Regions from separate parts of the Psychrobacillus sp. NPDC093180 genome, predicted to be linked through region 4. Evidence: riboswitches for the same ligand, from Rfam matches in the RefSeq annotation. Region 4 holds a riboswitch; each other region holds the start of a gene.

Region 1 (3,136 bases), on a different contig from region 4:
GAATTATATAGTAGCAATTCCTATCACTTTAGTTCGTATTACTGGTAAGATAATAGAGAATATTCTAACAAGGAGTTGTTATGACGATTATGGTAGCTAAAGTAGAGATTGGTAAGACGGGTCTATTCGTAAATCCAGTAGGGCTTGGTACAAATGCAGTAGGAGGGCATAATCTTTTTCCCAATTTAAACGATGAGACTGGAAAGGAGATTGTTCGCACAGCAATTAATAATGGAATCGACTTTTTAGATACAGCTTTCATCTATGGTAAAGGAAGATCAGAAGAGTTAATTGGAGAAGTATTAAAAGAAAGTAAGAACCGTCATGACATTGTTATAGCTTCAAAAGGCGGGCATAAATTGGAAAATGACCAAGTTCTAATAGACAACTCTCCTAAGTTTTTGAGAGAAACAGTCGAAAATAGCTTGCGTAGCCTGCAAACAGATTATATTGATTTATTTTATATACACTACCCAGATGAAAACACGCCAAAAGCAGAAGCTATTGGGGCACTTCACCGTTTAAAAGAGGAAGGAAAAATACGTGCCATTGGTGTATCGAATTTTACTTTGGAGCAACTAAAAGAAGGTAACCAAGATGGCTATATTGATGTTCTCCAATCGGGTTACAATCTATTAAAACGTGATGCAGAAAATGAATTTCTGCCATATACAAGAGAGTATACTATTTCTTTTATACCTTATTTCCCACTAGCTTCTGGTTTATTGACAGGAAAGTTCGATAAAAATAGTACATTTGAAGATGGCCGTTCAAAAAATCCATTATTTCAAGGAGAAGCATTTGTGCGTAACTTAGAAAAAGTAGAACAATTGCGCCAAATAGCTAATGATAAAGATGCCGAGGTTTCAAATATTGTGCTTGCCTGGTATTTATCTCAACAGGGTATCGATGTAATCATACCTGGAGCTAAAAAACCGGAGCAAGTTTTAGCTAATATCAAAACATTAGAAGTGCAGCTAACACCTACTGAGGTAGCAGAAATTGATCGTATTTTTAGATAAACAAAACACAGAGCGAACGCTCTGTGTTTTTTATTCCCATTCAAAAGGTGTTGCTTGGTATACGTAATAATTCAACCAGTTCGAAAATAGTAAATGTGTATGAGAACGCCATGTATTTAATGGCTCGTTTGCCGGGTCGTCATTAGGGAAATAATTAGCAGGCACATCCATATCAATTCCTTTAGATAGATCACGGTTATATTCATCCGCTAAAGTAGTCGCATCATATTCTAAATGACCGGTAACCATAATTTGTTTTGCATCATTCGAAATAACAAGAAATACACCAGATTCATCAGAGATAGAAAGTAAGTTTAGTTCTGGATGTTTTTTTATTTCTTCATAAGAAACAGATGTAAAGCGAGATACCGGTGCGTGAAAAACATCATTAAATCCCCGTACTAAATCTACTGTTAAATCAGATAATCGATGAGCAAACACCCCAAAACATTTCTTTGGTAATTCATATTTTCCGATTCCATAGTGATGGTATAAAGCAGCTTGTGCCCCCCAGCAAATATTTAATACAGAGGTCACATTCGTTTTGGTCCAATCCATTATTTGGACCATCTCTTCCCAGTAATTTACGTCTTCAAATGCTAAATGCTCAATTGGAGCTCCTGTTATAATCATCCCATCATATTTTCGATGCTTGATATCCTCAAACGTTGTGTAAAACGTATTTAAGTGGGTTTTACTAACATTTTTCGATTCATGTGTAGCCATATGCATAAACTCAATATTCACTTGCAATGGTGTGTTCCCTAATAATCTTAAAAGCTGCAATTCTGTTCTTTCTTTCTCGGGCATTAAATTTAATATAATAATATTTAATGGACGTATATCCTGTGCTACCGCACGCTCCTCATCCATCACAAATATTTTTTCTTTTTTAAGTAATTCTGTTGCTGGCAACTGTTTTGGTACATTAATCGGCATTGTCTTCCTCTTCCTTTCTATGTAACATAAAAAAACCTCTTTTCTTATGGATAAGAAAAGAGGTTTTATAAATAGCTCTCAGTTCTTATCTCTCAAGACAAAAAATCTTGTAGGAGTTAGCACCTTTCTGACAATATCAGAGGTTGCTGAAGCTTCACAGGGCCATATCCCTCTGCTTCTCTTGATAAGAATATTAATTTGTTGGTTTATGTAATCTAGTAAATACTACCATGCGCCAAATATTTATGCAACATTTGAAATTAATAAAAAGATTATAGTAAAAGATATTCTAGTAGTAAGGTCTTTATTCATGCTTTTCATTCAATTTAAGAACAAGCTTGTTTGCATAGAATTTTAATACTTTCTGAAAAATATCAGATATAGTTTGATTTCACAAAACCCTTCCGAATAGAGCATTCTCCATTCGAAAGGGTTTACTAATTGATTTTAGACTTTAAAGCGATTTACCGCCTCTGTTAATTTCTCACTTAGTTCTGTTAGTGTCTCTGAAGATTCTGCTACAGATTGGATCGCGCGAAGTTGTTCATCAGACGATGCACTTACTTCTTCACAAGCAGCTGCCGTTTGCTGAGAAGTTGCTGCCATCAGTTGAATCGTTTCCACTACTTGTTCTTTATACTTGGAAACCTGTTCAATTTCCTCGGATACTTCATCAATGGAAGTCTGCATATTCGCCATTAAAGCTGAGATTTCTTCAAAAGTAATTTGTGTATCTGTTACAACCGTGCCCTGAGCTTGGAATGTTTCTCTTGTTTCGTTCATCTGCTTGCTAACTAAAACGGATTCTTGCTGTAGCTCAGTTATTGTCTTTTTGACTTCATCAGTAGCTCTGGCAGATTGCTCTGCCAGTTTTCTTACTTCCTCTGCAACTACCGCAAAACCTTTTCCATGTTCGCCAGCTCTTGCTGCTTCGATACTAGCATTTAAAGCAAGTAAATTTGTTTGCGCCGAAATTTCCATAATCGTTTCCATGACCCCTCCGATTGCTTTTACTTTGCTTTCTAAAGTACCAACAACATCGGACATTGACTTCAAATTGGATTCCCAATTATGAAATGATGATTTCAATTCACGCATTTGACTTTGACCGTTAGTGTTCATCGCGTTTGCTTTCGTTGCAATGTCGGTCATAGCGATTGATTTTGCATTGATTA
Region 2 (3,136 bases), on a different contig from region 4:
TAATGTACAACGATTTGCACGAATGACTTTTGGATGTTCAATAAAGCACGCTCGTCAAAGTCGAACTTTGGATGATGGTGTGGATAATGTGTGTTTTCATCTTCATTGTTAGAGCCTACTTTGAAATATGTTCCCGGCTTTTCTAATAAGAAATAAGAGAAATCCTCTGCTCCCATAGATGTTTCAATATCTATCACCTGTTCCTCACCGAATACATCCGACAAAAGCTGGTGAACTAAATCACTTTCTTTCGGATGATTGTATAATGCTGGATAACCATGAAGATAATCGATTTCGGCACTCGCATGAAATCCTTCTGTTATTCCTTTTACAATGGAATAGATTTCCTCTCTTACTTGTTTTCTTACAGATTCACTAAACGTTCGGACAGTCCCTTCCAGCTTAGCCGTATCTGCAATAATATTAAAAGCACTGCCTGCATGGAAAACACCAATTGTGACTACTGCAGATTCTAAAGGGTTTATTCTGCGACTTACAATTTTTTGTAGGGAATTAACGATTTCACTACCAATGACGATTGAATCAACGGAATCCTGAGGTCTTGCTCCATGTCCACCAAGTCCTTGAATTTTGATTTCAAACTTATCAACAGCTGCCATTTTGTAGCCTTCTCCTACTGCTACTTTACCAACCGGTACTTTTGAATCGAGATGAGCAGCAAATACATAATCGACACCATCAAGCACGTTTTCTTCAATCATGAACTTCGCACCGCCTGGTGGCTTTTCTTCCGCTGGTTGGAATATGAAAATAACTTTCCCCTTCACTTTATCTAGGTGTTTGCTTAATACTTGTGCAGTACCCAATAACGCAGTCGTATGTCCATCATGGCCACATGCATGCATAACACCAGGGTTCAATGATTTATAAGGTACATCTTTCTCATCTACAATTGGCAAGGCATCAAAGTCTGCTCTTAGAGCAATTGTTTTCCCTGGCTGTGCCCCCGTTAAAATTCCTACAAGGCCATTCCCACCAATATTCTTTTTCACTTCTAATCCGAAGTCTTCTAGTTTCTGTGCAATATACTTGGCAGTCTCCGTTTCCTCAAAAGATAACTCCGGATGCTGGTGCAAATATCTTCTCCAACTGACAATTTCTTCGAAGTTACTATCTATTTCGGAAAAAATAGATTGTATTTCATTTTCTAACGTAGATGATTTCATGTTCCTTCCCCCATTCTTTTTAATTCTTACTAAACAAATAGGATTATATATTTTTTCAGTTAATTTTTCAACTGAAGATTTACCATTTTAAAATGCTTCTTGTTTTTATTTCTTCTTCATGATACCATTACCTACATAAAGATTTTAGAAAATTTCATATTTTATTTCTTATCCAGAGAGACGGAGGGATTGGCCCGAAGATGTCTCAGCAACCAGCCAAGTTTAGGTATGGTGCTAACTCCAATAGGCGGCGATCGCCTAGAAGATAAGAAGACTAACTTCAATTTTTTTGAGGATTCTCTTCTTATAGGGAATCCTCTTTTTATTTTACTTTATTTGTAGAGGATGATTATTAATGACAAAAAAAGGTTTAGAAACCGAATTAGTACAACTAGGAAATCATAGTGATCCACGAACCGGGGCCGTTAACCCACCTATTCATTTATCAACAGCTTATATACACGCAGGAGTTGGGAAATCCACTGGTTACGACTACACGCGTACAAAAAATCCAACTCGTACGATTTTAGAAGAAGGAATTGCGAAGTTAGAAGGCGGCGATGCAGGTTTTGCCTGTAGCTCCGGTATGGCAGCTATCCAATTAATCTTGTCACTTTTCCGTTCCGGTGATGAAATCATTGCACCGCAAGATCTTTACGGTGGAACATATCGTTTATTCAATCAATACGCGGATTCCTACAACATTCGTACTTCCTACGCTAAATTTGAATCCATCGAGGAAGTAGAAGCATTAATCACGGAAAACACAAAGGCACTGTTTATCGAAACACCAACAAATCCACTCATGCAAGAATTTGATATAGCACAATACAGTGTTTTAGCAAAAAAATATCAATTACTACTTATTGTGGATAACACGTTCTTAACTCCTTATTTACAGCGTCCGATTGAGCTAGGTGCAGATATTGTTATGCACAGCGGAACGAAATATATCGGTGGACATAATGATGTCCTTGCTGGGCTCGTTGTCTCTAAAGGGGAAGCACTAAGCAAAAAATTAGTGGAGAATCATAACGCTTCAGGAGCCGTACTTTCCCCTTTCGATAGTTGGTTATTGATACGAGGATTGAAAACATTACACTTACGCATGAACCAACATGATGCGAATGCAAAAAAAATCGTGGCGTTTTTACAAAATGAAAGTGTTGTTAAAGACGTGCTATATCCTGGAGTTGGAGGTATGCTCTCTTTCCGCTTACAAAAAAGTGAATGGGTTGGACCTTTCTTAGAAAACCTTCAATTGATCGTTTTTGCAGAAAGTTTAGGCGGTGTCGAAAGCTTTATCACCTATCCTACTACCCAAACCCATGCGGATATTCCAGAGGAAGAGCGAATTGCTCGAGGTGTCGATAATAGTTTGTTACGCTTCTCTGTTGGCGTTGAGGAGGCGGAAGACTTAATCGCAGATTTGAAACAGGTTTTTGCAAAATTAGAACGGGATGTGATTCATTCATGAGTAACGTGAAAGAAAGTTTAGAAACTAGCTTAATTACCGCTTCCACTCGTGGGAATTACGAGCAAAAAACTGGGGCAGTCAATGTACCCATCTATGCATCCTCTACTTTCCATCAAGAAAGCTTTGATAGCTTTGGACCATACGACTATAGTAGATCTGGCAACCCGACAAGAGACGCGCTAGAAAAAACGATAGCTGAATTAGAGGGCGGCACAAGAGGTTTTGCTTTTGCTTCCGGCATAGCGGCAATTTCCTCAGCTTTAATGCTGCTATCCTCAGGGGACCATCTTGTTGTAACGGAAGAAGTATATGGCGGAACCTATCGTTTCGTAACGGAAGTTTTACCGAGATTCGGAATCGACCATACATTTGTAGACTTTACGAAGGCTGAAGAAGTTGAAAAAGCGATACGTCCAAATACAAGAGTACTTTATATCGAAACACCTGCAAACCCAAGATTAGGAATAACGGA
Region 3 (3,136 bases), on a different contig from region 4:
GCTTCCTCGATATCTTCATCGGGACCTTGTCCGCCAGATACAACAAGCTTCACATGGGGATGCTCTATAGCATATGCTAGCGCCGCTTCCAAACGGTAATGAAGTGAAAGGGAAGGGACATTTCCTTTCTTCACTTTTGCGCCAAGCACGATGGCGTATTCATTGGATCCATCTGCTTTTGGCTCTAAACCGTCATCTAGCCATTTATTCGTCACCATCCACATACCAAATCCGCCTGAAACAACTACTAGTAAAGGAATAAGCACGATCCACCTCATTTTTCTCTTCATTGCATTCACACGGACGGCTTCTTTTTCTTCAAGAAGGCGGATATTCTTGGTTCTTCTTTACGGACTAGACGACGAAAATTTTCGATATGTAAAACAACAGCCATGATAAATAAAAAACCAGCTATAGCAATAGGTGCTGCTCCCTCTGCAAACCAAATGGAAGCAACGATAAATACTGCATAAAAGACAAATACACCAATCAATAAAAAATCCGTTAAAAAAGTCGTACCTATTAATAATAAAAGTCCGATAAGTCCAATTGGCCAATAAATAGCAAATAAAATACCAATAATCGAAGCAGTCCCTTTTCCACCTTTAAATCCAGTATAAACCGGGAAATTATGTCCTAAAATAACAGCAGCCCCAGCTAAATAAAGCAATAAATCCTGTTCCACAGCGGAAAAATTACCGTATTGCGATAGGCAAAAGCGAATGCCGATAATAACGAGAACACCTTTTAAAATATCAATTAGAGCAACTAGAATACCATACTTCATCCCTAGGACAATTGCCGCATTGGAAGCGCCAGAGTTTTTAAGCCCTTCTTTCTTTATGTTGACACCACTAATAATTTGCGCAACTTTCGAACCGTGGATTGCTCCGATTAGGTAGCTAATAATTAATATAGTCAAAATCCAAACTGCCATCATATCACCTCCGAGTCTAATAACTACAATACATTAAACGTTCAACTATCAAAGAAGTTTCAGAATTTTTTAGAAAAACACTTGACGAACAGATTCATAGAATCTTATACTTTGTATCAAGATGGAAAACTAAATCAAATACTCTTATCAAGAGTGGCGGAGGGAATAGGCCCTGCGATGCCCGGCAACCACCGAGTTCTAAACTCGGAAAGGTGCTAATTCCTACAAATTCATTTACGTGAATTTGGAAGATAAGAGGAGGAACATGCGAAACTGCACCCCTCTTCTTAATCGAAGTGGGGTTTTTGTTTGTCCTAAAAATCTTTCCCCGTTTCCCAATGCGTCCATCTAAACTATTTTCTAGGAGGAATTCAAAATGACAAATCTTCAAAAAGAAACAGTTCTTTTGCATGGCGGTCAGCAACCAGATCCAGTAACAGGTTCTCGAGCGGTACCTATTCACAAAACGACTTCTTACGTGTTCCGCGATACGGAGCATGCACAAAATCTTTTTGCATTAAAAGAAACGGGTAATATTTACTCTCGTATTATGAATCCGACTGTCGATGTTTTTGAACAACGAGTTGCGCTTCTTGAAGGTGGAACAGCAGCAGTTGCAGTATCTTCGGGTATGGCAGCCATTGCATTCTCGATTTTGAATATTGCGGGAGCAGGGGACGAAATAATTGCAGCAGAAAACTTATACGGCGGTACATTTAATTTATTCGCACATACATTGCCTCGTTACGGCATTACGGTAAAATTCGTGGATGCCAATAATCCGGAAAACTTCCGAGCTGCAGTAACGGATAAAACAAAAGGCTTCTTTGCGGAAACGATTGGAAACCCAAGCTTAAACATACTAGATATAGAAAAAGTGGGAGCTATCGCGAATGAAGTAGGAGTTCCGCTTTTAATAGATAACACATTTGCGACTCCATATGGAACGAACCCGATTAAGCATGGTGCTCATGTTGTAATCCATTCAGCTACGAAATGGATTGGTGGACATGGAACAACGATTGGTGGAATTGTAGTAGACGGAGGAAACTTCGACTGGAATTCTGATAAGTTCCCTGGGTTTACAGAGCCGGACGTAACATATCACGGGTTACGTTATGGGATCGATGTACCGAACGTAGCTTTTGCGATTAAATTACGTGTACAGCTTTTACGTGATTTCGGTCCTTCATTAAGTCCAGAAGCCGCTTTTTCATTTTTACAAGGGTTAGAAACGCTGCATCTTCGAGTGCCTAAACACAACGAAAACGCACAAAAAATTGCAGAGTTCTTAGTGAACCACGAAGGTGTAGAATGGGTGAACTATTTGGGATTGGAAGATCATCCTTCTCATGAACTGGCGAAAAAGTATTTACAAAACGGCTTCGGCTCTATTTTAAACTTTGGTGTAAAAGGTGGAAAAGAAGCAGGGCGACGTATTATTGATAATATTGAAATTTGGTCGCATGTAGCAAATGTTGGAGATGCAAAATCATTAATTATTCACCCAGCATCTACAACACATCAACAGCTAACACCAGAAGATTTAGTGAAAACAGGTGTTACAGAGGATCTAATCCGCTTGTCTGTTGGGTTAGAGGCGGTAGAGGACTTACAAAATGCTTTGGATAAAGTACTTGTGGAAAAAACAAATGTCCTCTCTAGATAGAATTTTGTTGTTAATTGGGCTGAAATAGTCTACAATATGTAAAAAGCTCAATTGTGCAGATTTAGTTGGAGGAGAAAGTATGGCGAAAATAAAAGCAGCAATCTTAGGTTTTGGAACAGTCGGCCAAGGGATCTATCATATTGTCAATGAAAAAAAAGAAGACTTAAAAAAATCGCTAGGATTGGATATTGAAATTAGCGCTATTCTTGTCAATAACTTAGCAAAAGAAAGAATAGCAACCCCTGGTGTGCTAGTGACAGATAACTTCGAGGACATTATTAATATTCCAGGTTTACAAGTAGTTTTTGAAGCGATTGTCAATGAAGAACCAGCGTATAGCTATTTATGTCGAGCAATCGATAAAGGATGTCATGTCATTACAGCAAATAAAGTGATGTTCTCCAAATACAGCATTCCCCTACAAGAGCGTGCCAAATCACGTGGTGTATTTGTCGGGTATGAAGCAACTACAGCTGGTGGAGTTCCTGTTATTAAAACATTGAAAAATTTGCTTCAAGTCAATTCCGTGA
Region 4 (3,136 bases):
TGCAAAAACTTAAAATAGAAAAAGCGCTAGATATGGAAATGGTATTGGTAGAGTCGAATCAATACTTAGGCGGGAAAATTCACTCGGTAAAGCAAAAAGAGTTCATTATGGAAACAGGAGCAGATTCGATCGTTGCACGTCATGAAGAGGTACTACCTCTAGTGGAGGATCTACAGTTGGAAGATGAGCTTGTATATAACGCAACAGGTATTTCTTATATATATACGAATAACGAACTACATGCCATTCCAGCAGATACAGTGTTTGGAATACCGATGAGTGAGGAATCGTTAGAAAGTAGTACACTAGTTTCCGATGAGGGAAAGGAAGAAGCATTAAAGGATCTTAATCTATCCAATGAAAGCTTTACAAAAGACAGCTCAATCGGATCGTTCCTAGAGCATTTCTTAGGAAAAGAGTTGGTCGAAAAACAAATAGCACCTGTATTATCAGGTGTATATTCAGGGGATCTAGATAAGCTTACGTTGGCCTCCACATTACCATATTTAATAGACTATAAAGAAGATTACGGTAGCATTATGAAAGGATTAGGAGCCAATAAAGAAAAATTCCAAGCAGCTTCCAATAAAAAATTTATTTCTTTTAAAAATGGTCTTTCTGCTTTGATCGACCGCTTAGAAAAAGAGCTTAGTGATGCTACTATTTTAAAAGGGATACATACAACGAAAGTGGAGAAAATGGACGATCGATATGAGGTTTCCTTTGCAAATCATGAGTCGATCGAAGCAGATTACGTTATATTAACAACTCCGCACGATGTTACACAAAGAATATTGCAAAACGAAGTTTTGAACGCTGATTTTAATAAGCTGAAAAACTCATCGCTTATAAGCATTTATCTCGGTTTTGACATTCCAGACGAACAGCTTCCTGCAGAAGGCACTGGCTTTATCGTTTCTCATAATAGCGATGTGAAATGCAATGCATGTACTTGGACAAGTCGTAAATGGAAGCATACATCAGAAAATAGTCATTTGCTTGTTCGTATGTTTTATAAAAGCTCGAATCTTGCATTTGAAGAAATGAAACATATGAGTGAAGAAGAACTAGTTCAAATTGCATTGCAAGATATTGAGAAAAGCTTAAAGCTGAATGGGAAACCGAGTGTCGTAGAAGTGACCAAATGGAATGATTTAATGCCAAATTATCATTTAGAACATGGGAAAGCGGTTAAATCCTTACGAGATAAGATGTCTTTTCAGCTGCCTAATGTAATACTTGCAGGATGCTCTTATTATGGTGTTGGTATAGGGGCATGTATTAAAAATGGAAAAGAAACAGCTGAATTAGTTGTTAATAATTTTTAGCTACAAATGATGAGAGTGTCCTAAAAAGTACTTTTTAGGATACTTTTTTTCATGTTGAGAAACTAAACCATGGGATTTATATAGTAAAGAAAATTCAAAATTAACTTGACGCTTTAGTTTAATAAAGGTACGATATCACTAATTGTTGAAAACTGAATATTGAATTCTTATCAAGAGAAGCTGAGGGACTGGCCCTGTGAAGCTTCAGCAACCTGCCGAATAGGTTAGGTGCTAAATCCAGCAGACAACTAATAGTCTGAAAGATGAGAAGGGACGCATTTCGTATGCTTATGAAGCCTTCTTTTAAAAAAAGAAGGTTTTTTTATTTTAAGGAAGGATGGGTGCAAGTGGGATTATTAGATAAGTTACGAACAAATATGTTAACGGCAGATGGAGCGATGGGAACACTCCTATATTCATATGGAATTGAATATTGCAATGAAGAATTAAATATCCAAAGACCTGAAATTATTAAAAAGATTCACCAGGAATATATCAAAGCTGGTGCAGATATTATTCAAACGAACACATATGGTGCAAATGCGATTAAATTAGCAAGATATGGACTGGAGAATCGTGTGAAAGAAATCAATGAAGCGGCAATTCAAATTGCCAAACAGGCAGCCGCACCAGGTGAACAGTTTGTGCTAGGGACAATCGGTGGTATTCGTGGCATTCGAAAAAGTGATGTAAGCTTAGAGGAAATCATTCAAAAGGTCGACAAGCAAGTGAATCACTTACTCTCTGGGGATCCGGATGGACTATTGCTTGAAACGTATTATGATTTTGAAGAGCTAGCTGCTACTGTTACGCACTTACGAAAATTAACAACTACGCCAATTATAGCCCAAGTATCGATGCATGAGCCTGGCATATTACAAAATGGGTTATCGTTGAACGATGCATTGCAACAGCTGGATACATTAGGAGCAGATGTCGTTGGTGTCAATTGCCATCTAGGGCCATTCCACACGATACAGGCATTAGAGGAGGTTACACTGCCGAAAAATGCATATCTTTCTGCTTTTCCAAATGCAAGTTTGTTAGATATAGAAGACGGCCGTATTGTATACGAGTCAGAAGCAGATTATTTCGGTAAGGCAGCGCTACTTCTTAGTGAAGAAGGGGTTCGATTAATCGGTGGATGCTGTGGGACGACACCAAAGCATATCGAAGCTGCGAAAAAAAGAATTGGTCATTTATCCCCGTTAACAACAAAAGTCGTAGCTCCTAAAAAGCCAATCATTATCCGTGAGGCAGAGCCGAATATCAATGAACCACTTCATGAAAAAGCGCAAAATGGAAGGACTATTATTGTAGAACTAGACACACCGCGTCATTTAGATACGACAACTTTTATGGAAGGTGCAACAAAGCTCTATGATGCCGGTGTTGACGCAGTGACAATGGCGGATAATTCACTTGCTTCTCCGCGCATCAGCAATATGGCGATGGGATCGATGTTAAAGCTACAAAATAATATTCGACCACTTGCACATATTACTTGTCGCGATCGTAATCTAATTGGGCTTCAATCACATTTAATGGGGCTTGATGCGCTTGGAATTCATGACATATTAGCAGTAACAGGAGACCCAACAAAAATTGGAGATTTTCCCGGTGCTACAAGCGTATATGATGTTTCCAGTTTGGAATTGATTCAATTAATAAAACAGTTAAATGAAGGAATTTCATTCTCCGGAAAATCGCTTCGAAAAAAAACAAACTTCTCTGTTGCGGCGGCATTTAACCCAAACGTCCGAGTACTTGACCGAGCAGTAAAAAGGTTGGAGAAGAAAATTGAGTGT

What was found. Region 4 has a riboswitch for S-adenosylmethionine ahead of ACIP9W_RS13975 (bifunctional homocysteine S-methyltransferase/methylenetetrahydrofolate reductase). Riboswitches for the same ligand answer to the same signal wherever they lie in the genome.
Region 1: linked by a shared signal. The riboswitch ahead of metA (homoserine O-acetyltransferase MetA) and the one ahead of ACIP9W_RS13975 (bifunctional homocysteine S-methyltransferase/methylenetetrahydrofolate reductase) in region 4 are both predicted to bind S-adenosylmethionine.
Region 2: linked by a shared signal. The riboswitch ahead of ACIP9W_RS06140 (methionine biosynthesis PLP-dependent protein) and the one ahead of ACIP9W_RS13975 (bifunctional homocysteine S-methyltransferase/methylenetetrahydrofolate reductase) in region 4 are both predicted to bind S-adenosylmethionine.
Region 3: linked by a shared signal. The riboswitch ahead of ACIP9W_RS14735 (O-acetylhomoserine aminocarboxypropyltransferase/cysteine synthase family protein) and the one ahead of ACIP9W_RS13975 (bifunctional homocysteine S-methyltransferase/methylenetetrahydrofolate reductase) in region 4 are both predicted to bind S-adenosylmethionine.

The regions. Positions count from the first base shown of each region.
Region 1 covers NZ_JBIVOJ010000004.1:190,878-194,013, reverse strand. The annotation lists gene ACIP9W_RS08065 (aldo/keto reductase) at 90-1,022, shown strand; gene metA (homoserine O-acetyltransferase MetA) at 1,053-1,961, opposite strand; SAM riboswitch class I at 2,044-2,152, opposite strand; gene ACIP9W_RS08055 (methyl-accepting chemotaxis protein) at 2,409-3,136, opposite strand, start outside.
Region 2 covers NZ_JBIVOJ010000003.1:133,476-136,611, reverse strand. The annotation lists gene ACIP9W_RS06145 (M20 metallopeptidase family protein) at 1-1,187, opposite strand, end outside; SAM riboswitch class I at 1,353-1,459, shown strand; gene ACIP9W_RS06140 (methionine biosynthesis PLP-dependent protein) at 1,543-2,664, shown strand; gene metC (cystathionine beta-lyase) at 2,661-3,136, shown strand, end outside.
Region 3 covers NZ_JBIVOJ010000009.1:115,901-119,036, reverse strand. The annotation lists gene ACIP9W_RS14745 (YdcF family protein) at 1-290, opposite strand, end outside; gene ACIP9W_RS14740 (glycerol-3-phosphate acyltransferase) at 296-940, opposite strand; SAM riboswitch class I at 1,079-1,195, shown strand; gene ACIP9W_RS14735 (O-acetylhomoserine aminocarboxypropyltransferase/cysteine synthase family protein) at 1,314-2,606, shown strand; gene ACIP9W_RS14730 (homoserine dehydrogenase) at 2,686-3,136, shown strand, end outside.
Region 4 covers NZ_JBIVOJ010000008.1:232,932-236,067, forward strand. The annotation lists gene ACIP9W_RS13970 (protoporphyrinogen oxidase) at 1-1,328, shown strand, start outside; SAM riboswitch class I at 1,493-1,598, shown strand; gene ACIP9W_RS13975 (bifunctional homocysteine S-methyltransferase/methylenetetrahydrofolate reductase) at 1,676-3,136, shown strand, end outside.